Regions from separate parts of the Colwellia sp. SU-HH00943 genome, predicted to be linked through region 2. Evidence: predicted binding sites of a transcription regulator. Region 2 holds the regulator's gene; the other holds the start of a gene.

Region 1 (15,139 bases), on a different contig from region 2:
CTTAAGTATTTGTTATCTGAGACAGATGTTGATAACAACATGGTGGCAGCTAAAATTACTGAAATGCTTTCAAGTCAACAAGTTAGCTTTGAATTTAAAGAAAAGTTGTTGGTCAATGATTACTTTGATAATGCCGAACTTGAGCTTAGAAAAATGGATATGGGTTTGAGAATTCGCTCGCAGGAAGGCAAGTTTGAGCAAACCATCAAAACAGCGGGCATTGTGGTGGACGGTTTGCACCAACGTCCAGAATATAATGTAGCGCTTGAAAATAATAAGCTAGATTTAAGTTTGTTTCCAGAGCATATCTGGCCAGAAAAACTTCACCTCAATATTTTAGAGCAAAGCCTTCAAATTATTTTTAATACTAACTTTATCCGTCAAGCGTGGCTTATAAACTATGATGACAGTGTTATTGAGCTCGCATTAGATGGTGGCACAATCAGTACAGAAAATAGTTCGAAATTAATCCCTATCAAAGAGTTAGAAATCGAATTAGTGCAAGGCGACAAAAATGCCTTGTTTACTCTAGCTGAAGAATTAAAACAGCTATTTAGTTTAACGCCAGGTAATCAAAGTAAAGCTGCACGCGGCTATGCTTTATACCAAGATACATTAAGTAAATAGAATAGACGTATGTTGAAAAAAATTTTCATCACTAGTGCACTGCTAATCGGACTGTGTATTAAGCAGATACAAGCCATACCTTATCAACTTCCAGACAATAATGGTCGATTTATTGGTGAAGTGCAAAAGCACAAAGTTGTTAAGGGAGATTATTTTCAAAAAATTGCCGAGCAGTATAATGTTGGTTTTTTAGCCCTTATGTCAGCTAACCCTGAGGTAGATCCTTTTTTGCCTGAGTTAGGTCAAGAAATAACAATTCCAAGCGCAATGCTTTTACCTTTTATAAAACGTGAGGGAATTGTGGTTAATTTACCCGAGCTGCGTTTATATTATTTCCCTCCGGGAGAAAATGTTGTCCATGTTTTCCCTGTCGGTATAGGGAAAGAGGGATTACCTACACCGATAGCCACCAGTTATATCAGTGATAAAAGGAAAGATCCTGTTTGGCGTCCTACTCAAGCCATGCGTGAACGTTATTTTGCTGAACATGGTAAAGAAATGGCTGTAGAGTTCCCCCCTGGGCCTGATAACCCGTTTGGAAAGTATGCGTTAAGATTAGGGGCTAGCGAATATTTAATCCATGGCACAAATAAACGTATAGGTATCGGCATGAGAGCAAGCTCAGGTTGTATTCGAATGTTTGATGAAGACATTAAGTGGATGTATGACAATGTGCCTTTAAATACTAAGGTAAGAATTATTGATCAACCTATTAAGATGTCTTATGAATCAGGGCAAAGGCAATTGATTGAAGTACATGCGCCGTTATCTATTGACTCTGTCCCACAACCGCTTAAGTTGAGTAAAGCCGTGAAAAACTTTATTGGTACTAATGATGATTTTTGGCAGAAATTACAGCCGGTATTTGACAAACCAAATGGCATGGTCGTGGAACTTGGCAAGTAAGTATTAGGCTTTTCAAAGAGACAAAAAAACCAGTTACAATGTAACTGGTTTTTTATATCTGGTTTAATAATCGCAAGCGATTATTAAATTGTTGCTAATTAAAGTGCAACAATGTTCTCAGCTTGTGGGCCTTTTTGACCGTCAGTTACTGTGAACTCAACTTTTTGACCTTCAGCTAATGTTCTGAAACCGTCACCAACAATTGCGTTGAAGTGAGCGAAAACGTCAGGGCCATTTTCTTGTTCGATGAAACCGAAGCCTTTTGCTTCGTTAAACCATTTAACTGTACCTGTAGTAGTAGACATATTTATTTCCTAAATTTATGAGTAATGATGCGCTTTTGATTTATAGCTTATTAATCGAAAAGCGAATTTTGCTAAAAAGTGTTGCTATTACTTATAAAACAGGACGTGTTAGTTCCAGAAGAGATATTAACAGCGTAATGGTGTACAAAAATATAAAACGAACTTTAAGCGCGTGGAATTATAAAGCCGCCTTAGTTTATGTCAAGCTTTGGCTCAATAAATTCCCCAGTTTTACTTGCGAGTAACTAGCATGAACACACTTTATAATTCACATTGTGACTAGTAGTGACATTATTTCATCTATTGTTTTATGAGAGAATATTTGGCTAATGATGATAGCTATGACAATACGCTAGAGGCTATGAAGATGTTGTTAGCAAACATAAAAAAACCGCTGTTATATTAATAACAGCGGCTTATTATTTTCAATATTATTATGAATTAAATAATGAAGGGTATCCTAAAGCTTAAACTCTTGAACCGATTGTTGTAGCTCTTCAGAAAGCTTAGCCACTTCACTGCTTGAAGCTGCGGTTTGTTGTGAGCCTGCTGTTGTTTGCTCAGCAATGGCTACAATTGATTCTAAGTTTTCACTGATTTCATGCGCAACAACACTTTGCTCTTCTGCCGCACTAGCAATTTGAGAGCTACGGTCGAAGGCTTCATGTACTGCATGAGTTATCGTTTCTAGTGCTTTATCCGCTTCTTCTGATTGAGTCACACAATCAGCGGCTTTGAGCTTACCAGCATCCATCACAGTCACGGCTTTACCCGCTCCTAGTTGTAAGGCTTCAATCATGGTTTGAATTTCTGAAGTCGACTCTTGTGTTCTGCTAGCTAAGGTTCTTACTTCATCAGCAACTACGGCAAAACCACGACCTTGCTCACCAGCACGTGCTGCTTCAATAGCTGCATTTAAGGCGAGTAAATTGGTTTGCTCAGCAATGCCACGAATAACATCTAAAATACCGCCAATTGATGCGCTATCTTGTTGTAATTGATTGATAACTTGTGATGCGGATTCTACCTCACCAGCAAGTTGTTCAATGGTATCTCTATTTCGGCCTGAAATAACTTTTACACGCTCAGCTTCATCATCAGCGTGTTTAATTTCACCAAGTGCATCATTAGCACTTGATAATACGCTTTGTGAAGTACTACTCATTTCTGTCGTTGCAGAAGCTGCTTGTTCAACTTGGTTACGCTGCTCTTCTATAGCCGTTGTACTTTCTGCAGTTACAGCGGATGTTTCTTCTGCAGCTGCGGCTAGTTGTGAAGATCGGTTAACAATCCCTTCAATTAAGTTACGTAAACTATCAATTAATACATTACAGTTTTTAGCAAGTAGCGCAAATTCATCTTGACCACTTTCATCTAATTTATGTGATAAATCGCCAGAAGAAACAATATTAAGCATGTCATTTACACGCGATAACGGGCGAGTAATGCTGATTAAAGTAAAACGCGTGATAATAATAGCGATGATAATTGAAATAACCATAATAACCGCTGTTTGTGTATTACCACTAGATACAGAGCTTTTAACTAACTTAGTAGCTTCTGTGGTGGTTTGATTCGCTAATTCCACCTGTTTATTTAAAATGGTGTTAACTTGAGCGGTGTTCTCTTCTACTGACGCTAACATGTTTTTAGCTTGTTGATTAGCTGATAACTGTGAGCGTTTGTGATAAATAATACCGCCAGTTGAAGATAATAACTCTTCGATGTCGGCAAATGCACTAGATAAATCTTGCGCGGTATCATCAAGTCTATTCATAGTCAGCTCAGCGATAATATCATTGACTGAGCCTTGTGCGCCTTCAAGGCTGAAAGATATTTCACTTTCGATGAGTTCAGCAGTACTTTCAACTAAAGAATCTCGGTATTCAAAAGAAGAGGAAACAATGCTGTTAAATTGATTTTCTAATTGCTCACTTAAACTAATAGCACGTTGAAGTTTAGTATCAGCTAAGTCGTGATCAGCTAAATCAAGTAACAAGGTCACGGCATCATCCGCTTTTTCTTCTAGGCCGCTTACTTTTTCTGTTAGGGCATTATTTTGCTCAATTGACACCTTTCTATTGTCAAATACTGATTGTGCATCTCGCTCAAAAGTCGTGTAAATTTTAGTCACTTTATTGAGGTTGGTAATCAGCGCATTTTCATTTTGAACTAGAGTTTTGAGCTGCTTAAATTCAGGGTTAAATTTTGCATTGATACTTTGAAAAGATTGTAGGTTTTTTGCTAACGTTTCTAGTTCGGTATCATAAAAGCCCTTTAAAGTAGAGCTGGCCATTTGGTTTAATTCAAGGCTTAACTGGTTACTTCCTTTTAACGTAGGAATAGCTAATTGGTTTTGTTGTTGGGTTGAGTCGCTAATAGTGTTGAGGTTAACCCAAGAAATGACACTAGTTAAAACAAGTAGAATTAAGATGATGGTGAAACCACCAATTATTCTCATCGCTACAGTTAAATTCATAAATACCACCGGTTAGTTTAAAAGCATATGCATTAATTATCGTTGAATAATACCCGTTGGGAGGAGGTTGTTATTCTATTATTTTAGTTTAAATCTATTTTTTTTGCTTAAGCTTTTTATCCATTTAAAGCTACCTTAAACATATCGGCTATGGGCTCAATATGTTTAATTTTGTTTTAGACTGCTTGAGTATATCAAGATGAATAAGTTTTTCACCCATAAATATTTATAGATTGAGTACAAATAAAGCATTCAATGTGCTGATTCAGTAAAAATGTTTTTGTCATGCCAGCGTAACAGCGTCAAATGATTACCCCAAACGCAACCTGTATCAAGGGCATAAACATTTTGGTGTGAGCTCTTGCCCATTAATGCCGCCCAGTGGCCAAATACCCAAGTAGTAGTGTTAATAACATTTGATAGTTCATACCATGGGTATAGTTTTAGTTCCGCTTTAGATGAAGTTAATGAGTCAGGTGAAAATTTTTGCTCGAATTCTAAGTGCTTATTTTCATCACAATAGCGCATACGCGTATATGCATTAATGGTATATCTGAACTTTTCTTCGGGGCTATTGGCTTGCTGCCAGTTATTAGGCTGCTCACCGTACATTGACTGTAGCCAGTATTTAGCTTTAGGTGAAGTAAGTTTTGTTTGAGCATCTTTTGCTTGCGTTAATGCTTCAGATAAACTCCACTGCGGTGATATTCCCGCGTGGCTCATATAGGCGTCTTCATTATTGATTTGCTGAATTAATGGTTGTTGAATTAACCAGTGCATTAATTCATCAAGATCTGGTGCAATCAGTAGTTCTGATAGCTTGTCTTGTTTTTTCGCTTTTTTAAGACCGTGATACACAGCAAGTAAGTGGAGATCGTGATTACCTAAAACTACCTTTGCTGAATTACCTAATGACTTGATAAACCTTAAGGTACTAAGAGAGTCTGGTCCTCGGGCAACTAGATCGCCAGCAACATATAACTTGTCGTTTTTTGGGTTAAAATTTACTTGAGATAGTAGTGCTTTTAGCTCCTGATAGCATCCCTGGATATCACCGACTAAATACGTTGCCATGCACTTAACCTTTGGCTTTCAATTTTTGCTGTGCGGCTCTTAAGGCTTTTCTCGATAATTGTTTATCATCGTTTGCTTCTAAACTGACTACGTTGTCGGTAATAAAATTGGCAAGTTTTATATAGTCATCTATGGATAAATTTTCAGGTCGAAGCGTGGCATCAATGTTCAAAGATTCAAGTTGTTCTACACTCATTAGTTTTTTAAAGGTGTTACGAATAGTTTTACGACGTTGATTAAATGCGGTTAAACACACAGTATTTAGCGCATTGATATCTTTAACGGGATTTTTAATTTCTTTATGTGGAATTAAACGCACAATGGCAGAATCAACTTTTGGTGCAGGTTTAAACGCTTCTGGGCCAATCTCCATCACCGGAATAACTTGGCATTGGTATTGTGACATGATCGACAGTCTTCCATAAGCCTTACAATCTGGCCCTGCAGCCATACGCTCAACAACTTCTTTCTGTAACATAAAGTGCATATCTTGGACTTTATCTTTAAACGTGAGCAAATGAAAAATGAGCGGCGTTGAAATGTTATAGGGTAAATTACCAAAAATACGCAGTGGTTTTTCTTGTGCTAACTCAGAGAAATCAAAATTTAGTGCGTCAATTTCATGAATAGTTAAATGTGGAGCTAAAAAAGGGTGATGACGTAGTCTATGCGCTAAATCTCTATCTAATTCAACCACAGAAAGTTTTCCTGCGCGTTCTACGACAGGCTCAGTTAATGCACCAAGACCAGGACCTATTTCCACTAAGTTTTCACCAGGCTCAGGGTTAATAGCATCCACTATGTCACTGATAATGGCATCATTATGTAAAAAGTTTTGGCCAAATCGTTTTTTAGCCTGATGGCCTAAGTGGACTTTGCTATTCATAATATCTCATTTAAAAATTGATTTAACGGGTATGTTTTTCGATTACATATAGTGATTGCTAAGAGAACAAGGTCTTCAGCAAAAACACATACCACAGCTTATCCTCGTGGTTTACTACTGTTTGCAAGATCAATAGCGGTTTTCATCGCTTCCATCATACTACCTGAGTCGGCTTGGCCCGTTCCGGCAAGCTCTAGTGCTGTACCGTGATCAACAGAGGTACGGATAAAGGGTAACCCTAAGGTAATATTGACTGAAGCACCAAAGCCTTTATATTTTAAAACGGGTAAACCCTGATCGTGATACATAGTTAAAATGGCATCAGCATCTGCTAGGTATTTTTCTTGAAAAATTGTATCGGCAGGTAATGGCCCAATGATATCCATTCCTTCTTCTCTTAATTCATTGAAAGCCGGAATCATGGTATCAATTTCTTCGCGACCTAAATGGCCGTCTTCACCTGCATGAGGGTTAATCCCACAGGCATATATTTTAGGTGAATCAATACCAAATTTGGTTTGTAAATCTTGATGGAGTATGCGAGTTACTTTTTGTAAGCGTTCATAAGTGATCGCTTTAGATACATAAGCAAGCGGGATATGTGTAGTAACTAAAGCAACACGTAATCCTTCAGTAGCAAGCATCATAACAACATCAGAGCAATTAGCTTGGTGAGCGAAGTATTCTGTATGCCCGCTAAATGGCACACCGGCTTTATTGATTAAGCCTTTATGAACAGGCCCTGTTACCACGGCATCAAATTCGCCTGACATGTTTTTTTCGCTAGCTACTTGCAGAGTATCTACAACATAAGCACCATTATTAGTATCTAACTCACCGGCAACGCAAAGCTTACCAAGCGGTACATCTAAAATAGTTAAGCTGCCAGCTTGCTGTGGTATTGCCTCAATAGTTTCATCAAAGTCAATTAAGGTTACAGGCATGTTTAGCTGCTTTGCTCTTTGCTTAATCAAGGCTTTTGAAGCAACAACGACTACTTGTACGGGCCAATCCTGTTGAGCAATAGCAATGACGAGATCAGGGCCAATACCTGCAGGCTCACCCGGGGTAATAGCTATACGCTTGGTCATTACTTGCCATCCTGTTCAAATACTTCAATGTAGGCTTCATCTCTTGTTTCTTTGATCCAACGAGCACTTTCTACACCAAATTTACGGTTATATAATATTTGATAGGCACGATTTTGGTTGATTTGTGATGTGGCATCAACCATGCGTCTATCATGTAACTGAGCGATGTGCCAGCCAAATGATGAGCGAAATGGTTTATGGTATTCACCTTTTTCTAATGATGCCAGTGCATCCTTAAAGGCAGGGTCATAACTTGTTGGATCTGCCCAACCTAAATCTCCACCTCGTACAGAAGTTGGGCCTTCAGAGTGCTCTTTCGCCAACTCCTCAAAAGTAGCTTCACCCGCATTGATTTTGTCTAAATAGCCTTGTAATTGTTCTTCTGCTTTTGCTTCACTTAAAATGATTGAAGGTTTAATGAGGATATGGCTCGCGTGTACTTCTTCAACTTCAACAATTTGTCTGCCTCGAATATCAAGCACTTTCACAATACTAAAGCCTAAACCTGTACGAATAGGGCCTACAACGGTGTCTTTTTCTTTACCATCAATTAATTCAGAGAATAACGTTGGCATTTCGTTGATGTTTTTCCAACCTAAGTCACCCCCTTGTAGCGCATTAGCACCACCAGATGATGCGATGGCAATTTTAGTAAAGTCAGAGCCTGAATTGAGTAACTCAATTACTTTGTCAGCACGTTCTTTGGCTGCAGTCATTTCCTCTTGACTCGCATCAGAAGGAAATTCAATTAAAATGTGACCAAGGTGATACTCAACATCATTGTTAGTTTGAGCTTTCATTAAATCGAGTAAGTTGGCAACTTCTTGTGGAGAAATATAAATTCTATTTCTAACTGAGTTACGGCTTACTTCTCCAGAAATTAATTCAGTGCGAACATTTTCACGGTATTTCTCATAATCGGTACCATCATTGACAATTGCTTGACGAAACTGTGACAAAGTCATTTTGTTTTCTTGTGCCATATTTGCGATGGTTTGATCTAATTGGGCATCACTGACCTGTATACCCATACGTTCGCCAATTTGCAGCACAAGGCTGTCATTGATGAGCTTATCCATTACTTGCGTGCGTAATGCTTTGTCTGATGGTAAAGCTTGATCATTTCTTTGTGCTTGTAATTTTATAGTGGCTAATAAGTCTTTCACCTCAGATTCAAGTACAACGGAGCTATTAACAATAGCGGATACTCTATCGAGTTGCTTTTCTTCGGCAGTAGCTGACATTAATGAATTAATGAGTAATGTACTGGCTAATGTAATTGTTTTGGCTATATTTTTCATTTAATACTTATCTTCTAATACTAATATTATGTGTTAATTCTGTAAGTAATATGGGCGTTTATAGCCAAATATACTTGAGTTAAACATTTCTTGTGTGCCAATAGCGTCTTGCTTGCCATCGAGCCCTTTGATGATGAACTGTAGCACAAAACCACTATTAAATTCATCGCGGTTCTCATTGAACATGCCATCATCGCTTAAATTTGAGTTGATATGTCTATGATAGGCAATACGTAAAGCCCAACAACAGCTTTCATATTGAAAACCCGCGTAGCTTTCTAAATTGCGACTATTTTTTAAATCTTCCGTAACACGACCAACAAAAGCCCAATCTTTATTAATAGCGAAGTTCGCTAATAATGAAGCTTGTTCTAAGCTATTACCTGAGACATTACGAGTATAACGATGGTTCAATTGAACTGAGTTATATTTATCAATTTGATAATTTAGTGCAACTTGTCCTTTATTGGTGAAATTGTCAATAGTGTTATATTGAATGTCACCACTAATTTGCCATTGGTGATTTAAACGGTAAAATAAATCAGCGGCGAGTGAAGATTTCTGCCCATTGTCTTCAGTGGTAAAATCGGAATCAATAAACTCATCATAAGTGTTGTTATCATCTAGGTATTGAATTCTACCTAAGCTAATACGTACTATTTCGAGGTTTGACTCATCTAATAATCGACTAGTAAGACCCCAAGTATATTGGTTGGCGCCTGCTATTCTATCTAAACCACTGTAAATTTTATCTCTAAATAAGCCGTTGTAGTCATCTTGTAAATTGGTGGTATCGTATAAGCCAATGTTGGTTTGATCTTTTTCTGGAATATAAAGATATTGTATCTGTGGTTCTAAGGTATGTCTGTATTTAGCACCGAATAATGTCGTATCACGGTCAAAATTAATACCGCCATGAAAACGCGCTTTTGGTAATGTACGGTTGACGCTTTCTTCTAGTTCACTGCCAAGTTGAATGTTACTTTGCTGATAATAGGTATGCATTAATTTGAATTCAGAATTAAAAAACCAAGCCGGCGCGGTCATAGGGAAGGTTAAACCTGCTTCTACATGATAGCGGTTTGCATTCACTTGATCATTTAACTCAGGTTGAAAGCTGGTTATTTCTGAGTAGAGTTCAAATTGACCTGGTAAGCTAGAGTGCACTAATGCATCAAGTGGTTGTTGGGTTGATGCTTCTATATGAGGTAGTGTTTTATAACTTGCTTCATGATTACCTAATACTTCAAAATCTTGCAGTTTCATCACGGTTTGCCAATTTTCACCAAAGTAGGCTAATTCAGCCATTTGATATAAATAGGCATCATTAGAGTTATACTGCTTTGAGCCAATATCAACTAAATAGTTATCATCACTCATAGTGGTGTAATCAACATAAGCCCTGAAGTTATCAGAAAATGTACCTACATGTTGAATTCTTGCTAGGTAACGGGCGTCATCGTTGGACTTTATTTCTCTATCTTTATGCAAATATTCAAGGTGCACGCTGCCATTTTGCTGATCCGCTAAGTACCTAAATTCCGTTTTTAATTGGGTACCACGTTTAGACATGTAGTGGGGTGTGATAGTTGCGTCCAATTCTGGAGCAATATTCCAATAAAAAGGTACTTCAAGCTCAGCACCAGAGTTAGTTGAGCTACTGATTTTAGGGTATAAAAAACCTGTCTTACGCTGTTTGGATACAGGAAAAGTAAAATAAGGGAGATAAAAGACAGGCACATCAAATAATCTCACTTGGGCATGATAGGCTTCACCTTCACTACCGTCTGCTGAAATGGTTATTTCAGAGGCTTTTATTTGCCAGTCAGGTTCTTCTCCTGGACAAGTGGTGAACGTAGAAGCAAGTAAGCTAAGCCCTTCTTCTGAGCTTAAAGTGAGCTCTTCAGCGCTACCTCGGCCAGGGTTACCATACAGTTGGTAAGCACTATCTAGCATAGTAGTACTTCTATCTGCTTTACTTGCACTTAATTCACTGGCGTAAACATCTATGGCTTTATTTTGATAATGAATATCGCCTTGTGCATCAAAGGTCATTTTTAAGCGGTCAAATGACAAGTTATTGGCAAGTACAGTTTGGTTTTTATCAACTAAAGTTACTTCGCCATGAAACTTAGCGATTTGATCTTTTTCTATGCTGGAGTATTTCGAAATTATATGAATGCTATCATCAGTGATTTTAGGCGCATTTTTTACAATAGGCACATACGTTGGTAAAGGACACTGAAAAGCAAGCGGATTATCATCTTTTTGGGTTTGCTCGGCAAAAACAGCATGACATAACAAACTAGTTGAAAAAGTTATAAAGCTGGGAAAAGAAAAAAATTGTCGGGAAAAAAGCATTAATTTTTAAATGTTATCTTAAATATGCATGATGAAGCGTATATGATATAGCAATTATAACGAGCTCGCTATTAATTGTAAGGTAAAAACATAAGTATGCGCATTTGGGGAAAAGTTTTAGGATTTTTGTTCGGCTTTATGCTGAGTAAAAATTTATTTGGTGCTTTGTTAGGTGCTTGGCTAGGACATATGTTTGATCGTGGTCGAGGCTTTGATTTTGATGGATTAACGCAGGGCGAAGAAGATGATGTTTCACGACAAGCTGCATTTTTCTACACCACTTTTTCTGTTATGGGCCATGTGGCCAAAGCTAAAGGACAGGTGACTAATCATGAGATTGCTTTTGCTAGTGCCTACATGGACAAGCTTGGTTTAAATAGTGAGTTACGTCAACAAGCACAAGATGCCTTTCGTGAAGGCAAAATGGCAGGCTTCCCGTTAAAAGAGCGCCTGAGAAAATTCAAACGTATTTGTGGAAATCGTCAAGATTTGCTTTTAATGTTTTTGGAAATTCAAATTCAAGTTGCCTTTTCTGATGGCGATTTAGATAGTCAAGAACGAGAAGTATTACACACAATCGCAAAATTTTTAGGTTATTCAGCACGTCAGCTTGATAACCTACTAGAAATGATTATTGCTGGCGCCGCTTTTCATCAGCAACAAGCAGGTGGTGGTTATCGACAATCAAATGGCTCTAATGCTAATCATGGAAACCAACTTGATAATGCATATAAAATACTCGGGGTAAACAAGGATAGCTCGAAAGCTGAAATTAAAAAGGCGTATCGTAAACTGATGTCACAACATCATCCTGACAAACTTATCGCTAAAGGGCTACCGCCTGCCATGATGGAAGCGGCAAAAGAGAAAACCCAAGATATTCAAGCGGCGTATGATTTAATCTCAAAACAGTAATGGGTTCTGATGGTTAAAGAACCGCTTACCAACCTATTGATTTTAACCAACCGTTTATTTGACTCAGTAATGCTTGCTCTGGATAGAAACCCAGGGCGGTATTGTTGAGCTGTCGCTGGCGGTAATACACTTTCATTTCTTGTTTTGCGATAGCTGCTCGCTGAGGCGCTTTATTTAAGACTATATTGTTATCACGTTTTAAGTATAAGTCTAAAACGGGAGGCTCACTATTCGCTAAAGCTTTGGCAAATTCAGCATTGCGTTCATCAAGTAATTTGTTGCCCGTCAGCGCATAACTACTTAGCAATACAATGGCGTTGGGCGGTGAAATACTTTCATCTGAATTTAACACTTCAATTAATAGTGCGCCATGATTCCCTTTGGCAACCATCATTACAATACCAGGATATTCTTTTGCTTTACTCACGAGAGCATTGAGCAGGGGAGCAAATGTGTTTTTATAAGCCTCAAGCGTTGCATTATTTTCTTCTTGTTGAATGCTTACTTTTAACGCAGATGAGGGAAAATTTTCAGGTTTAGCATCAGGGTGAATACTAATAGTCGTCCAGCCTTGTTTTGGTAAGGCAGTGCTCAGAAAGTTAATTGCTTTTGGGTTTACCGCACCTTGATGCCAGTCAGGTATGAGTATGGCTACGCCTTTATTATTTGGTGCGGTATTTTCATGAATAATGGTAGTGTATTCTTGCGTACCTACTAATATAGGTTTTACTTTGCTGGGAGGTAAGTAATGCTTAATATCTTGTTGATATTGTTTATCTACTTCTATCGGTAAAGGCACTTTTCGTTGATCGCTGCTGGCGGTTTTTTTTGTTTTTTCCGCTTTTTCAGCTTTGGTATCTTCACTGTTATTTGCACTTTGCTCGGCCATGGCCAAAGTTGAGAAACAGAAAAGGACTAAAGCCACCATCATGAATTTAGTTGTTGTCATGAGTGTAGAAAATGCCGACACAGTATTTCCTTTAGTTCAAAATATTTCTAGAGAGTAATATTTTTATCGGCCATAAGCCAGATAATGTTAATCAAACGGGCAAGGCGCTACAAAACAGAGTAATTCTCCGGTAACTGGGTGTGCAAAACTTAAGTTTCTTGCGTGTAATTGCAAGCGTGAACTAGCGGCGAGGGCTTGCGGATGCGCATATAATCTATCCCCTAAAATAGGATGCCCTAAGGCAAGCATATGTACGCGTAATTGATGAGAACGACCTGTTACTGGTTTTAATTCCACTAAGGTACTTTCTTCGTTTTCGTTTAATGATGAATAGCTGAGGACGCTGTAATGAGTAAGTGATTTCTTACCATTTTCATGATCGACTTTTTGTTTCGGTCGATTAGGCCAATCACAAATCAAAGGTAAATCAACTGAGCCTTCTATGTCATTAATTTTACCGAAGACGCGGGCAATATAACTTTTTTGCGTTTTACGTTGTTCAAACTGGCGACTAATGGCTACGTGTGCGGCTTTATTTAGCGCCATGATGATGATGCCTGACGTTGCCATATCTAAGCGGTGAACAACCGTCGCGGTAGGTAACACACGCTGTACTCTGTTCTGTAAGCAGTCTTGATGCTCAGGTAATCTACCAGGCACACTGAGTAAATCACTGGGTTTGTTTAGTACCACTAAGTCCTCATCTTGATAAATAATATCAAGATAAGGGCTCATCGGTGGCTGATAGATGAAATCAGGGTTTGCACTCATTGGACTCTCGTTACAGCGATTAATGGGTTACTACTATCATACGAATAGCTTCAAAGGTTAACTGTGCTTTATCAATATAATGACTTAACTCAGCTTGCTGGTGGTTGATAAAGTCTATTTCAGCTTGGCGAACACTTGGGTTGATGGCTTTTAACGCCGTTAGCCTTTGTTGCTCTTGTTCAAGCTTGCTGGTCATATTGGTTAGGGCTTTCTCTTGAATAGCCGCTATTTTTTGTTGGCCATGTTGTTCAGCTTTTGAAACTAGTGGCCCAATTTGCGCTTTTAATGCCTTGGTCAGTTGTAACGCCATTTGCTTTTTCACCGGCGTTAATTGCTTATCAAGCAGGTCTTCACTGACTTTATCGGCGAGGTTATTTCCGCTTTTATCAACCAATATACGAATAGGTGTGGTGGGTAAGTAACGACCTAATTGCAAGTGGGCTGGGGCTGTTGCTTCAACCGTAAATAAGCATTCTAGAAAGAAAGTACCAACTGGAAGCGCTTCATTTTTTAATAAACCGATGCAGGCATTACCAATTTCATCACTGAGCACAAGATCCATAACGCCACGCACCATTGGATGATCCCATGTCATTAATTGGTAATTCTCATTAATTAACGCGGTATCACGATCAAAGGTGATGGTAGTGCCATCTTCTGGTAAACACGGGAAATTACTGTTAAGCATATGTTCACTTTGATTAAGGGCAATAGCATTGTCGGCTTTATCATCTTGTTGAACACCAAATACATCTAAAGCTTGAAACATAAATTGTGGCAAATCTACTTTTTTGTCATTTAAGGCGATTTTTTCCACCAATTCATGTGCTCTGCCTTGCCCAGAAGAATTAAGCTCGAGTAGTTTATCTCGACCGCTTTCTAAATCAGCTTTTATCGACAAATGTTTTTGCCAGCTCTGAGAAATAAGTTGCTCTGCTTCACTTGATTGCTGTTGGTTACTCAAGGCTAATGATAACAATGTGTTGCCAAACGCTTCATAAACAACACGCCCAGTAATACAGGTATGCTCAAAAGCTTGTAGTCCTTGATGATACCAGTCAAACAACAAATGCTGTGCAGAATCTTGAAAGTAAGGCACATGCAAACGAATGACTTGAGTTTGTCCAATCCTATCAAGTCGGCCAATTCGCTGTTCAAGTAAATCTGGGTTTTGTGGTAAATCAAACAGTACTAAGTGGTGAGCAAATTGGAAGTTACGTCCTTCGCTGCCGATTTCTGAGCATAATAATAATTGTGCGCTATCTTCATCTTGGGCAAAGTATGCCGCTGCTCTATCGCGTTCAAAAATAGATAAACCTTCATGAAATACTGCCGAGCGAATACCCTCTTTAATACGAAGTGCTGCTTCGAGATCTATCGCGGTTTGTGCGTGGGCACAAATCAATAGCACCTTTTCTTTTTTGAGTGAGGCTAATAAGTTGATTAAGTAATCAACACGCGGATCAAAATCAGT
Region 2 (15,139 bases):
AGCCCCAAACTCAACAATCTCAAACACATGAGCAAAATCAAAGCACGGTTACTGGTAGCAGTGAAAGTGATGAGAATATTGAGCAGCAGTTACGTAGTTTCACTGAGCGCTTACGTCATTCAAGCCCAGACGGCACTATTCCTGCGCCTTATGAGGTAGCAGCGCAATCAACTGGTGAGCCACAAGGGCATACTTCAGTTGAAGCACAACAAATGGCTAAACAATTAAGTGAGCAGCAAAATGCTCAACCTTTAACGCAGCAAGCGAGTGTTAGTCAGCAAGATTTTGATAAAATGCAACAAGAAATGGCGTCTATTAGACAATTGTTAGAGCATCAAGTGTCTGGCCTAATGTGGCAAGATATGGCGCAAAAAGATCCACACAGAGCTGTACTTGTTTCCCGTTTATTATCACTGGGATTAAATGAACAAATTGCCGATCAAATTGCCGGTTATGTACCAGCGGGACATCATGAAGAGCAAGCATGGCAAGCGGCCACTAAATTGATCAGTGAACAAATTAATACGACACAAAACGATATTATTCAGCGAGGCGGCGTGATTGCTTTGGTTGGTCCAACAGGTGTTGGTAAAACTACAACTATCGCTAAATTAGCTGCCCGGTTTGCGCAAGTTCATGGTCATGATCAAGTCGCACTTATTTCAACTGATACCTTTAGAATTGCAGGCTTTGAACAATTAGCAACTTACGGGAAGATAATTGGTTGTCAGGTTAAACTTGCTAAAGATGCACAAGCGCTTGATTCATTACTTCAACAATTTGCGCAAAAGAAATTAGTACTAATTGATACTGCAGGTATGGGCCAAAGAGATATGCGTTTAGCTGAAAATTTAGCCAACTTAGTGTCTAATGCACGTATTCGAATTCGTAATTACTTAGTGCTTGCTGCTAATACTCAACAACAAGTTATGCAAGAAAATGTTGAGCGCTTTAAAAAAGTGCCGTTATCGGGGTGTATTTATACTAAACTTGATGAAAGTATCAGTATTGGCGAAATAATTACAACTTCAATTCAAAATGGCTTACCAATAGGGTACCTTACAGATGGTCAGCGAGTTCCTGAAGATATTAAAGTTGCAAATGCTGAGAAATTAGTTACGCTTGCGGACAAAATGGCAGCAAAGTCAGTAAAGAGCAATCTTTATACAAGCGCACGGTCAATGCCGGTAGCACCAGCCGTCGCTATGTAATAAAGTCATAGTACTTTAATAATTGTAGTTTTCTTCATGGCTGTAAAGAAGTAATATAATAAGAATTATCAAAGAAGTAGTGTTAATGGCAGATCAAGCGAGCGGCTTAAGAAAAATGAAGGACTTAAAAAAAGTTAAAGTAATCGCAGTTTCGGGTGGTAAAGGTGGCGTTGGTAAAACGAATGTTTCCCTTAATACTGCAATAGCACTGGGTCAACAGGGCAAACGAGTGTTAGTACTTGATGCTGACTTAGGTTTAGCTAATGTTGACGTTATGTTGGGGTTAAGAGTTAAACAAAACCTTTCTCATGTATTATCAGGCGAGTGTGAACTTGATGATATTATTATTACTGGCCCTAGCAACATAAAAATTATTCCTGCCACATCAGGCTCGCAATCTATGGTTGATTTAACACCATCAGAGCACGCGGGCTTAATTCGCGCTTTTAGTGAAATGCAAACCCAGTTTGATGTACTTATTGTAGATACGGCTGCGGGTATTTCAGACATGGTATTAAGTTTTACTCGAGCATCTCAAGATGTGATGTTAGTGGTTTGTGATGAGCCTACATCAATAACTGACTGCTATGCATTAATGAAACTATTGAGCAGAGACCATGGCGTTTTTAAATTTAAAGTGGTCGCTAATATGGTTCGTAGTCCTAAAGAAGGACAGCAGCTTTTTGCTAAATTAACAAAAGTGACCGATAGGTTTTTAGATGTAGCACTCGAGTTAGTCGCTGTCGTGCCTTTTGATGAAAATATTAGAAAATCTGTACGAAAACAACAGGCCATAGTTGAAGCCTTTCCAGATTCACCTGCAGCCAAAGCTTTTAAGGGACTAGCCACTAAAGTGATAAGTTGGCCTATTCCTAAACAAGCCTCCGGTCATTTAGAGTTTTTTATTGAACAATTACTTGATTATTAGTAATTAATTCACCACCCTTAGTAAGGGTAAACAATAATAAATTGATTCAATAAACAGTATAGTTTGAGCGAGAATGATATAACGTGGTAAAAGCGAGCGCTTACAACAATCAAATAGATAAAACGGTGTTGTTAGAACAGCATACCGTATTAGTCAAACGTATTGCCTACCATTTATTAGCACGTCTACCCGCTAGTGTCCTTGTTGATGACCTTATTCAATCTGGCATGATTGGCTTATTCGAAGCTGCAAATAATTTTGATAACGCCAAAGGGGCAAGCTTTGAAACTTTTGCTGGTATTCGTATTCGCGGTGCTATGCTTGATGAAATACGCCGAGGTGATTGGACGCCTCGATCAGTACATAAAAACAGCCGTATGGTCAGTGAAGCCATTAAAGTTCTTGAAGCAGAATTAGGCCGAGATGTTACTGATATAGAAGTTGCTGAAAAACTTGATATTTCATTAAATGAATACCATCATATATTAAGTGAGGTTAGTACAGGAAAAATACTTGGTATCGATGACCTTGGTGTTAGTGAAGATGCTATTAATTTTGATGAATCTTGCCATGGCGATGATCCTTATCAAGACATTGAGCATAGTGCTTTTAAAAAAGGGCTTAGTGAGTGTGTTTCCTCTTTACCCGAGCGAGAAGCTTTAGTACTGTCTTTGTACTATGATGAAGAATTAAATTTACGTGAAATTGGTCAAGTTTTAGACGTGAGTGAGTCAAGAGTGAGCCAAATTCACAGTCAAGCAATGCATAGGTTAAAATCACGTATGCAATCTTGGCAAAGTTGAGTAGAATAAGTAGTAACTTAGTAATTAATTTATAAAATAGAAAATCAGATGTTTCGCTGGAGGGTGCCTTGGATAAAAATATGAAAGTGCTTGTTGTTGATGACTTTTCAACCATGAGACGTATAGTGAAAAATTTGTTACGGGATTTAGGCTTCACCAATATTCAAGAAGCGGATGACGGCAGTACAGCTTTACCGATGCTTCAAGGTGGTGACTTTGATTTTGTTGTAACCGATTGGAATATGCCTGGCATGCAAGGTATTGACTTATTAAAAGCCATTCGTGCTGATGCGAGTTTATCGCACATTCCTGTATTATTGATAACAGCTGAAGCGAAAAAAGAGCAAATTGTTATGGCTGCTCAAGCAGGTGTTAATGGCTATATTGTTAAACCATTTACAGCAGCAACGCTTAAAACAAAATTAGACAAAATTTTTGAGCGCTTAGCTTAGTTTCTGCTTTTATTAGGCAATATTTTAAAGCTATAGGTAAATTGCCCGATAAATCTAGTAATGCTTTGGTTTAATAGTAAGGACTTTGCATGAGTATCGCAATGGTAGGCCGTGTTTCTTTGGAGCAGGCTAAATCTTTGGTTGAGTATTTAGAAACGGATCAGCAAGAAAAAGCTGATGCGTTGATTGCTGAAATTCAAAACCCAATCAATTCTGAGTTGTTTGCTGAAATAGGTAAGTTAACGCGTCAACTTCATGACTCATTAACTAACTTCCAGTTAGATTCCCGTTTAAATGATTTAGCGACGGCAGATATCCCTGATGCTAAAGAACGATTAAATTATGTCATTACTCGTACTGAAGAAGCCGCAAACAAAACGATGGATGCGGTTGAGTCTATTTTCCCTGTTGTTGATAATATTGCTGATCAAGTTCGTGCAGTTAACCCCGCTTGGACTAAACTGATGAATAATGAAATAGACTTAAAAGAATTTAAGAGTCTATGCGGTGATATTGATACACTGTTGGTCACAACGGGTAAAGAAACAGCCCATATACATAGTTTAATGACTGATGTTTTGATGGCACAGGACTTTCAAGACTTAACAGGGCAAGTTATTCGTAAGGTAATCGACTTAGTACGTGAAGTAGAAGACAGCCTTATCAATATGTTAACAGCCTTTGGTATTTCTGCGGAACAAGCAAAAGCAGAATCAACACCTAAGATGGGCGACAACCTTGTTGAAGGGCCAATTGTTAATTCAGAAAGTAGAGATGATGTTGTTGAAGATCAGGACGATGTAGACGATCTTTTATCAAGTCTAGGTTTTTAATAGGAGTTACGGATGTCTTTTGAAGCAGATGAAGAAATTCTACAAGACTTTTTAGTTGAAGCGGGTGAGATACTTGAATTGCTTTCAGAGCAATTAGTTGAACTTGAAAATGATGTTGATAATGCTGATTTACTTAATGCAATTTTTCGTGGTTTTCACACAGTAAAAGGTGGTGCAGGCTTTCTTTCGTTAACTGAATTGGTTGACGTGTGTCATTTTGCTGAAAATATATTTGATTTACTTCGAAATGGTCAACGCTCTGTAACAGCTGAGTTGATGGATACTATTTTATCTGCGCTTGATACCGTTAATGACATGTTTGCCTTAGTGCAAAATAGAGAGCCATTAGTGGCAGCAGAGCCTGAGCTTTTAGCTGAACTTCATCGTTTGAGTGTTCCGCAAGGTGAGGAAATTGAAGACTTACCAGAGCAATTAACTGCTGAACCGGCTCCTGAACCTGAAGTGCAAGTTGAAGAACCAGTTAATGAAGAGTCTAGCTCAACTGATGAAATGAGTGAAGATGAGTTTGAACGTTTGCTTGATGAGCTACACGGTAGCGGCACTCCAAGTGCTGTTGAAACGCCAATTACTACTGAAACCCCACAAGTTGAAGAATCAACAAATAGTGATGAAATATCAGATGATGAATTTGAATCTTTACTTGATGAACTTCATGGGCAAGGAGCTTTTTCTTCAGACACAGGAAATGCTTCCCCAGCATTAAATACTGCTTCAGATGAAATTAATGATGATGAATTTGAAAGTCTGTTAGATGAATTACATGGTAAGGGTCAAGCACCAAAAGCAGCAGATACAACGCCTGCTGAACCTGAAACACCAGTAGCGTCAACGCCTAAAGCTAAACCTACACCTGCTAAAGCTCCCGCTGCAAAAGCAAAACCCGCAGCTAAAGCAGCTAGTAAGCCAGCTAAAGCATCAGCAAAAGCGGCTCAACCTTCAACGCCACAAGGTGAAACCACGGTAAGGGTTGATACTAAACGCCTTGATAAAATCATGAATATGGTTGGGGAGTTAGTATTAGTTCGAAATCGATTAACTAGCTTAGGGCTTACTTCTGATGATGAAGATTTAAATAAGGCTGTTTCTAATTTAGATGCGGTAACTACCGATTTACAAGGTGCTGTGATGAAAACTCGCATGCAACCTATTAAGAAAGTTTTTGGTCGATTTCCTCGTGTAGTACGTGATTTAGCGCGTAGTTTAAACAAAGATATTAAATTAGTACTGGAAGGTGAAGATACCGATTTAGATAAAAACCTTGTAGAAGCGTTGGCTGATCCACTTGTGCATTTAGTGCGTAACTCAGTTGACCATGGTGTTGAAGAGCCTGATAAACGTGAAGCAATGGGAAAACCGCGTCAAGGTACAGTTATACTATCTGCTTCACAAGAGGGTGACCATATCCTGTTAACCATTAAAGATGATGGCGCGGGTATGGATGCAGAAAAGCTTAAGAATATTGCCATAGAACGTGGTGTTCTTGATGCTGATGCTGCGGCAAAAATGCCTGATAAAGAAGCCTTTAGCCTAATCTTTGCGCCAGGTTTTTCTACTAAAACTGAAATATCTGAAGTGTCAGGCCGTGGTGTTGGTATGGATGTGGTGAAAACTAAAATCACCCAACTAAATGGTACTGTTAATATCGACTCTGAAATGGGTATAGGTACGGTATTAGAAATTAAAGTGCCGTTAACTCTCGCAATTTTACCTACACTTATGGTAGTAGTAGGAGAGCAAACCTTTGCATTACCGCTTGCTTCAGTAAATGAAATTTTCCATCTTGATTTAACCAATACTAATAGCGTTGATGGTCAGCTAACGATTATTGTTCGTGAAAAAGCGATACCATTATTTTATTTAGATCAGTGGTTGGTAAGAGATTATGAAGATAAACCTCGTGACAAAGGACACGTGGTCATTGTCCAGTTAGGAAATCAACAAATAGCCTTTGTAGTTGATCGATTAATTGGCCAAGAAGAAGTAGTTATCAAACCACTCGATCGGCTCTTACACGGTACGCCTGGTATGGCTGGTGCAACTATTACCAGTGATGGTGGTATCGCGCTGATTTTAGATATTGCGAATTTATTAAAATTTTATGCAAAAAAATCACCGATAAATAAAAAATTGCGCTCATAGCTGAAATTGATTAAGTAGAGGATATAAATGGCCTATAAGGTGCTTGTTGTTGATGATTCAAGTTTTTTTAGACGACGAGTCACGGATATTTTAAATAAAGATCCACAGCTAGAAGTGATTGATGTAGCAGTAAATGGGCAAGAAGCTATAGAAAAAGTGCTTTCCTTAAAGCCTGACGTGGTTACCATGGATATTGAAATGCCAGTATTAAATGGTATTGCAGCGGTAAAAAAAATCATGGCTCAATCACCTACCGCAATTTTAATGTTTTCTTCTTTAACCCACCAAGGTGCTACTTCAACTATAGAAGCTCTCGAAGCAGGTGCTTTAGACTTTTTACCTAAAAAGTTTAGTGAAATTGCACAAAATAGTGATGAAGCTGGTAGCTTGTTGCGTCAACGTGTTGTTCAACTTGCTAGAAAGCGCACGTTTAGCAAAAGTAGCTTGTCAACAAGTCGAATTTCAAGCACAAGAGCTTCAACAGCGCAAACTCCCCTTACTACACGTAAATCTCAAGCTTCTCTGTCAAAGACAGTTAAAGAGTCTAGTGACAATAAACAGCAAGCTAGTTTTAAAAAAGCTTCGGGTAAAAGTTATAAATTATTGGCGATTGGCACCTCAACTGGAGGGCCTGTTGCACTACAGAAAATTTTAACTCAATTTCCTGCAAATTTTCCTTTGCCTATTATTATGATTCAACATATGCCTGCTACCTTTACGCAAGCATTTGCAAATCGTTTGAACACGTTGTGCAAAATTAACGTTAAGGAAGCAAATGATGGTGATGTGCTAAAACCTGGTTGTGCTTATTTAGCGCCTGGTGGTCGTCAAATGATTATTAGTGGTACAGAAAATGCAGCTAAAATCAAAATAATTGATGATAATTCAGCAAAAATAACCTTTAAACCTAGTGTTGATGTAAGTTTTGGCTCGGCAGCAAAAATTTATAGTGGCTCTGTTCTAGGTGTTATCTTAACCGGTATGGGTGCTGATGGTAGAGAGGGATCACGAATGTTAAAAACAAAAGGTGCAACAATTTGGGCTCAAGATGAGCAAACTAGTGTCGTTTACGGTATGCCTCAGGCAGTGCATGCAGCGGGTATTTCTCAGTTATCATTACCACTAGAAGATATTGCTACGGCTATTTTAAAGGAAGTTCAACATGGATAAGCTGAGTATTGCAGGCTTATTTGTTGCAATACTAGCTATCTATTTAGGGTTTATTTTAGATGGCGGCTCAGTTGCTAGCTTATTTGAGTTACCTGCCTTTGTTATTGTCTTTGGTGGCACGATTGGAGCTGTTATGTTGCAGTCTTCAAGTGTTCAATTCTTTCATGCTTTATCTTTATTAAAATGGGTGTTCTCACCGCCAAATTATGATATCGACCAAGGAATTGATAATATCGTTTCATGGGCTGAAAAGGCGCGTGAGTCGGGCTATCTAGTATTAGAAGATATTGCTTTAGATGAAGAAGAGCCTTTTACTCAAAAGGGCCTGAACTTATTAGTTGATGGTGTTGAAGTTGAGAACTTAAGGGTTTCTCTAGAGCTAGATCTTGATATTTTCCGAGAACACAACTTACGTTCAGCGAGTATTTTTGAATCAATGGGAGGCTATAGTCCGACCATTGGTATTTTAGGTGCTGTGCTTGGATTGATTCATGCAATGAATAACCTTACTGAGCCATCACTACTTGGGCAAGGAATTGCCACTGCCTTTATTGCCACAATTTATGGTGTTGGTTTTGCTAACCTAATATATATTCCGGTAGCGAATAAAATTAGAGCCATTATTCATCAACAAACCATGTATCGTGAAATGATTTCTGAAGGCTTAAATTCAATTGCTCAAGGAGAAAACCCACACGCCATTGAAAATAAGTTATCTGCTTTTAGGCTCACACAATGAATCGATACCGCAAAGAGCGCCATCAAGTAGAGCAAGATAATGTCCATCGTTGGCTTATTTCATATGCTGACTATATGACTTTGCTTTTTGCTTTATTTGTTGTGCTTTATGCTATGGCAATGGTGAATGAAGAACCTTTTGAAACCATTACTGAATCAGTAGGTCGTGTTTTTCAAGCCAATGATGAATTGCCGAAAAATCGCGGTCATGGTGACGATATCCTAAACGTAAATTCTAGCAAAACAAATAAAAAGCTTTATGGTAATGGTATTTTAGAGGTTGCAGGACCCCAACCCTTGGAAGGTGAGAAAACCTTATCAAATATTTCAGATTCGCAAGTAGGTACTAATTTAACGTCTTTAGAAGATGAGCTTCATACCGCATTGTATGAATTAGTTGAGTCAGGCTACGCACAATTGCAAATAGATGGTGATTGGCTAGAAATAGAATTAAATAGCGGTTTATTATTTCCCAGCGGCTCTTCTTCTGCAACCAAGGCCGCAAATGATATCTTAGCAGTTATTTACGATGTTCTTGGTGATGTCACTAACTTTGTACGTGTCAGAGGCTATACTGATAATCAGGCGATTAATACTGAAATTTTTTCCTCTAATTGGGAGTTGTCTGTTTATAGAGCAACATCAATACTTCGAATATTGGAAGAGCAAGGGATGAACCCTGCTAGAATGGCGATAGAAGGATATGGCGAATATTATCCTAGTGCCGATAACGCTACCGCTAGTGGCCGAGCTAAAAATAGAAAGGTAGTAGTTGCTATTTCTAAATATGGTTTAGAAAAATCTAACTTACTTAACGCACCTACGATCAGCGTAAAAGATGTTGAAAAGATAACAGAAGTAGCAGGTACAGATGAGCAAAATGGTGAAGTTAAAATTATTCGTTTACCTAATGGTGGTATTCGGATAACAACACGTAATGAAGCTGAATCATCAGAACAAGGGAATAGCGCTGTTGACGATAATGAAAATAATTAACAAAATTAATATCTTGCCTATATAATATTATAAAGCAACGAGTTAGTTTTATTTTAAATAATAGGAATGTGTCTTGGAAGTTTGGACGGTAGCAAATCAAAAAGGTGGTGTTGGTAAAACAACCACAACTATTGCTTTAGCGGGCTTGTTAGCTGAATGTGGCAAAAAAGTGCTGCTGGTTGATACCGACCCTCATGCTTCTTTGAGTTATTATTTTGGCATTGAGTCTGAAGATTTAGAGCTCAGTGTTTATGATCTGTTTGTACAGGTTTCATCAAAAGAGCAAATATTACAAAGCTTGTGTCCGACAAAATATGAAAATATTGATATTTTGCCAGCAACCATGGGGCTTGCAACGCTTGATCGTTCGCTAGGCGCTAAGGGCGGTATGGGGCTAGTATTAAAAAAAGCCATGCAAAAACTTGCTGAGAATTATGATTACGCCTTAATGGATTGTCCTCCGGTGTTAGGTGTGTTGATGGTGAATGCCTTAGCAGCTTCTAACCGAATTATTGTACCAGTTCAAACTGAGTTTTTAGCGTTAAAAGGCTTGGACAGAATGATTAAAACTATGGATATAATGCAAGGTGAGCAAGAAGAGCCTTTCGAATATACTATAGTTCCTACTATGTTTGATAAACGAACAAAAGCGTCACTTTCAGCATATCAGCAATTACAAGATGCCTATAAAGAGAGGGTATGGCCAGGTGTTATTCCCATCGATACTAATTTTAGGAATGCGAGTATTGCTCAAAAAGTGCCTTCGCACTTTGCTTCAAACTCGCGAGGCGTTTTTGCTTATAAAAGTTTATTAGATTATTTAATGAAATTACCCAATAGAAGTAGCAGATAAATGGCAAAATCACTGGCTGCAAGCAACAAAGTTATGAAAAGTTATCTGTCAGAGTTACTGACAGAGGAAAGTGCTGAGCAAGAAAAAGAAGCGATTAGCTTACCTAATAAAAAAACTGAAGTGGTTGAAAACAGCCGCCTAGAAGCGTTACTACAAAATGTAAATGCAGAACTTGATATTGCGCCATCAGAAGTAGAAGTTAAACGAGAGGTTACTACTCCTAATATTGTAGAGCCTATTACAGAGGATCTTAACCAAGAAGAAACAGCCTTAATTACACAAAAAAGTAGCGGCGATGATTTTATTGCTAAAACACCTAAAAGTTATCGGCAAGGTGATTTTCAAGCACTTTTTTTTGATGTGGCTGGGTTAATTATTGCTGTACCGTTAATTGAACTTGGTGGTATTCATAAAGTGTCTAAAACAACCCCTTTAATGGGGAAACCAGACTGGTTCAAAGGTGTTATGCTTTATCGTGAAGATAAAATCAATGTAGTTGATACTGCAATGTGGGTAATGCCTGAAAAATGTAACGATACTTTAAAAAATTCGCTAAACTATCAATATATTATCATGCTAAGTGATAGTGGCTGGGGCTTGATGGCAGAAAACTTAGTTGATACGGTAGTCTTAAAACAAGATGAAGTGAAATGGTTAGACAATTCAACCAAGCGACCTTGGTTGGCCGGCTTAGTAAAAGATAAAATGTGTGCCTTATTGGATGTAAATGCATTAACAGTATTACTCAATGAAGGTAGCGGAATTAATCAACTTGATTAATACTATGATTAGATAAACAATTAATTGATAAAATTAAATATAAGAGGCAAGTGGTATGTCTGAAGAAAGACGCAGTACTAGTGAGAAGATAGATGCAAATGATGAAGTGCTTCAATGGGTAACATTTAAGTTAGAAAATGAAGTATACGGCATTAACGTTATGCAAGTTCAAGAAGTCTTGAGATATAGTGAAATTGCACCTGTGCCTGGAGCGCCACTTTATGTTTTAGGTATTATTAATTTACGTGGTAATGTGGTAACTGTTATTGATACTCGCTCTCGCTTTGGTCTAGAGCCATGTGATGTTACAGATAATACTCGCGTTGTGGTTATTGAATCAGAAAAACAAGTCATTGGCATATTAGTTGATAGTGTCGCTGAAGTTGTGTACTTAAAAGCTTCTGAAATTGATGATGCACCGAACGTAGGTAATGAAGAAAGTGCACAATTTATTCAAGGTGTTTCTAACCGCGATGGTGAATTACTGATTTTAGTCGATTTAGATAAGTTATTATCTGACGACGAATGGGATGAATTGAAGCAATTCTAAACCTATAGCATAACCATTGAGTTACTAATTTCTATGTCTATTTTGGCTGTACCTGTTATTGCTGTGCTTGCGTTAGTGTTAAGTTTACTATGTTGTATACTTATTTGGCTTTTATCAACTCGATATAAAATGAAAGTTGCCGTCGTAGAAACTCAATCTCAGGCAACTGAATTATTGCTTGCTCGCCTTCAATCTGCCAATGAACAATTAATGCATGAAACACATAATGCTTTAGCTAAACATGAGGAAACAGCGCTAGAAAATGCTCAAGTTTCTAAACAGCTGGAGCATAGAATTAAAACCCTCCAATCTCAACTGACAGAGCAGCAAACTACAATAGAACAATTACAGGTTGCACAAGGTGAAGATAAGTTCTATGCCCGTGCCATTAAGTTAGCCAAAAAAGGCGCTAACCTTGATGAAATTGTTAGTGAGTGTGAATTGCCTTATGCTGAAGCTGAAATGTTATTGTCTGTTTATCAACGAAAAAGTTAGTTAAGTAAAACTGATAAGCTAGAGCGTTAATAGATTCATTTTATTTCGCTTTAAGTAGCTTAATAATCTCAGAAACCAATTTCAGGTTAAGTTAATTATATGTTAAACTGCGCTGCTTAGTTTTCACTATCAAATCAAGTTTTTATTTATCGCTTATGGCAAGGACTTAGGCCTGTGAACTTTTCAGTATCTCTTATTTCTCGTTTTTTTATACTCATCTCGTTTGTTGTGTTAAGTGGTTGCTCTTCAACTCCTACGACTGATGAAGGTGTTAGTGACCCTCGAGATCCACTGGAAGCGATTAACCGTCCTTTTTGGACTTTTACATGGGATTACGCAGATAAGTACGTCGCTAAACCTGCCTCTGAACTTTACACTACTTATACGCCGCCATTTTTACGTACAGGCCTTTATAATATGGCGCTTAACTTAAATGAACCATCCAGTGTTATCAATAATTTGTTACAGCTTAAATTTACTGCCGCTGCTAAAGGAACGGGTCGTTTCGTCTTGAATTCAACCATAGGTTTATTTGGTTTTTATGATCCTGCCAGTGATTTTGATTGGTCAGGTGAACAAGAAGAATTTGGTGAAGTGTTAGGTAGTTATGGTGTGGGTGATGGCCCATATATTGTGATACCAGGGCTTGGACCAAGCTCTGTTAGAGAAGAAGTAGGGGATTATATTGATGGTTTGTATTGGCCACTTGCCGTCATTGATTTTTGGCCAAATATTGCCCGTTTAAGTGTACTTGCGTTAGAAAAAAGAGCTGCTATTCGTGATCAAGAGCAACTTGTGCTTGAATCTGAAGATCCTTATGAATTTATCAAAAATGCTTATTTTCAAAATATGAACTATCGTTTATACGATGGTAACCCTCCTATTGTCATTGACGAAGACGAAGAAGATGAAATTGATGCATTACTCGATGAATTTGATGATCTGGATGAATGATTGCAATAAAACCCTACACATAAAACATAAACGAGTACCTATATTGAATACAATTTGTTAGAATTGCGTCAATTTTTTATTCAACCCACTATATTGGAAATTATTAGATGAATATCATTGAAGGTTCATTTGAAGCTAAAGGCAAAAAATTTGCTGTTGTTGTATCACGTTTTAACCACTTTATAGTTGATAGCTTATTAGAAGGTGCTATTGATGCCTTAAAACGTCATGGTAGTGTTGCTGATGAAGATATTACTGTAGTTCGTGTTCCTGGTGCTTATGAATTGCCATTAGCGGCAAAAAAATTAGCGGCTAAAGGTAATTTTGATGCCATTATTGCTATCGGTGCTGTTATCCGTGGTGGTACACCACATTTCGATTTCGTAGCTGGTGAGTGTAACAAAGGTTTAGCACAAGTATGTTTAGAATCTGAGATTCCTGTTTCTTTTGGTGTTATTACTACTGATTCTATTGAACAAGCTATCGAACGTGCAGGTACTAAAGCAGGTAATAAAGGCGCAGAAGCAGCTCTTGGTGCGCTAGAAATGGTTAACGTTCTTAGTCAAATTTAGGAAATATATTTTGAAGCCTTCACCAAGAAGAAAAGCACGTGAATTAGCTGTTCAAGCGGTTTATTCATGGCAAATTAGCCAAAATTCAGTAGCAGATGTTGAAGTTAACTTTATTACTGATAATGCTAAACGTCGTTTTGATATTGAATATTTTCAGTTATTACTACGTGGTGTTACTGACAATGTTAATGAATTAGATTTAGCTATAGCGCCACATGTTGCTCGACCTATCGACGAAATAGATCAAGTTGAAAAGGCTATTTTGCGCGTTGCTGTTTTTGAGTTAAGTGACTGTCAAGATGTGCCATACAAAGTTGTTATCAATGAAGCAATAGAGCTAGCAAAGTCATTTGCAGCTGATGATAGCCATAAATTTGTTAACGGTGTTTTAGACAAAGTTGTTAAATTAGTGCGTTCAGAAAGTTAAATTGCTTCTAGTTATTGTTTAGCTAACTGTTGATAAGAATTAAGTCCCTACTATGAAAGAGTTCGAGTTAATAAAGCATTTCTTTACTGAACAAGCAGTGAAACGTAAAGATGTTGTGCTTGGTATTGGTGATGACTGCGCTGTAATTGCCAGTACCGAAAATCAAAATATTGTTGTGACAACAGACACCTTAGTGGCAGGGGTACATTTTCCATTAGACACACCCGCTCATGCTATAGGGCATAAAGCGGTGGCAGTTAATTTATCGGATATTGCAGCAATGGGAGCTAAGCCCAGTTGGTTATCTTTGGCTATTACAATGCCGAAAGTTGACGATGCATGGTTAAGTGATTTTTGTGCTGGTGTATTCGAGTTATGTGAATATTATAACGTTCAGCTTATTGGTGGTGATACAACCCAAGGCCCGCTAAGTATCACTATTACCGCTCAAGGCTTAACACCTGAAGGTAGTTACTTATCTAGAGCAGGCGCTAAAGCTGGGGATTGGATATATGTTACTGGTGAAATTGGTGATGCAGCTTTAGCATTGCAACAAATTAATCAGCAGGTAACCTTAGAGCCTGAGTTTATTAAACCAATCAGAGACAAGCTTGATTACCCTAAACCTCGTGTGTTAGCAGGTCAAGTCATTAGAGAATATGCTTCGGCAGCTATTGATATTTCTGATGGTCTAATTGCTGATTTAGGACATATTTGTCAAGCATCTAATGTTGGCGCTAACATAGTGCTTGATGCAATTCCGCTTTCAACAATATTGCGTGATTCTTTATTATTTGATGATGCAGTAAATATTGCTTTAACGGGTGGGGATGACTATGAGTTATTGTTTACCGTTTCTGAAGATAACAAAGTAGGTGTTGAAACAGCGTTATCTCAAGCAAATACACCCGTAGTTTGTATTGGGCAAGTTAATGCTTCTCAAACCATTTCAACGACATTAAACAATGAGCCCGTGCCGATTCAAAGTGCTGGTTTTGAGCATTTTTCTGCTACATAGCTATGAATAAAAACACCGCGAATGTCAATTTCACTTTAAGTAATCCAGTACAGTTTCTAGCGTTAGGCTTTGGCAGCGGTTTAGCACCTAAAGCGCCAGGTACTTTTGGTACATTAGCTGCTATACCCGTTTATTTACTGCTTGCTATGTTAGCACCATTAACATACTTATTAGCGGTTATTTTAATGACTATTATTGG

Evidence for each region. Region 2 encodes FliA, which starts transcription of late flagellar genes. Its sites were predicted from a motif close to CTAAAGNTNNNNNNNNNNNNGCCGATA; they were not measured.
Region 1: AC27GZ_RS01460 (HAMP domain-containing methyl-accepting chemotaxis protein) is a predicted target of FliA. The motif match lies at 4,460-4,486, and genes of this name have one in related genera.

What each region holds. Positions count from the first base shown of each region.
Region 1 is NZ_BAAJLW010000001.1:341,126-356,264, reverse strand. Features, by position in the region: gene AC27GZ_RS01475 (CYTH domain-containing protein) at 1-627, shown strand, start outside; gene AC27GZ_RS01470 (L,D-transpeptidase family protein) at 637-1,533, shown strand; gene AC27GZ_RS01465 (cold-shock protein) at 1,632-1,838, opposite strand; gene AC27GZ_RS01460 (HAMP domain-containing methyl-accepting chemotaxis protein) at 2,299-4,317, opposite strand; gene AC27GZ_RS01455 (symmetrical bis(5'-nucleosyl)-tetraphosphatase) at 4,570-5,391, opposite strand; gene rsmA (16S rRNA (adenine(1518)-N(6)/adenine(1519)-N(6))-dimethyltransferase RsmA) at 5,396-6,277, opposite strand; gene pdxA (4-hydroxythreonine-4-phosphate dehydrogenase PdxA) at 6,376-7,368, opposite strand; gene surA (peptidylprolyl isomerase SurA) at 7,368-8,669, opposite strand; gene AC27GZ_RS01435 (LPS-assembly protein LptD) at 8,703-11,030, opposite strand; gene djlA (co-chaperone DjlA) at 11,127-11,945, shown strand; gene AC27GZ_RS01425 (DUF3530 family protein) at 11,971-12,915, opposite strand; gene rluA (bifunctional tRNA pseudouridine(32) synthase/23S rRNA pseudouridine(746) synthase RluA) at 12,982-13,665, opposite strand; gene rapA (RNA polymerase-associated protein RapA) at 13,685-15,139, opposite strand, start outside.
Region 2 is NZ_BAAJLW010000005.1:169,502-184,640, forward strand. Features, by position in the region: gene flhF (flagellar biosynthesis GTPase FlhF) at 1-1,211, shown strand, start outside; gene AC27GZ_RS14740 (MinD/ParA family ATP-binding protein) at 1,297-2,139, shown strand; gene AC27GZ_RS14745 (RNA polymerase sigma factor FliA) at 2,223-2,942, shown strand; gene cheY (chemotaxis response regulator CheY) at 3,011-3,394, shown strand; gene AC27GZ_RS14755 (protein phosphatase CheZ) at 3,484-4,227, shown strand; gene AC27GZ_RS14760 (chemotaxis protein CheA) at 4,240-6,387, shown strand; gene AC27GZ_RS14765 (protein-glutamate methylesterase/protein-glutamine glutaminase) at 6,415-7,557, shown strand; gene AC27GZ_RS14770 (flagellar motor protein) at 7,550-8,296, shown strand; gene AC27GZ_RS14775 (flagellar motor protein MotB) at 8,293-9,291, shown strand; gene AC27GZ_RS14780 (ParA family protein) at 9,365-10,144, shown strand; gene AC27GZ_RS14785 (chemotaxis protein CheW) at 10,145-10,924, shown strand; gene AC27GZ_RS14790 (chemotaxis protein CheW) at 10,980-11,474, shown strand; gene AC27GZ_RS14795 (DUF2802 domain-containing protein) at 11,508-11,969, shown strand; gene AC27GZ_RS14800 (MlaA family lipoprotein) at 12,144-12,923, shown strand; gene ribH (6,7-dimethyl-8-ribityllumazine synthase) at 13,031-13,495, shown strand; gene nusB (transcription antitermination factor NusB) at 13,506-13,922, shown strand; gene thiL (thiamine-phosphate kinase) at 13,975-14,940, shown strand; gene AC27GZ_RS14820 (phosphatidylglycerophosphatase A family protein) at 14,943-15,139, shown strand, end outside.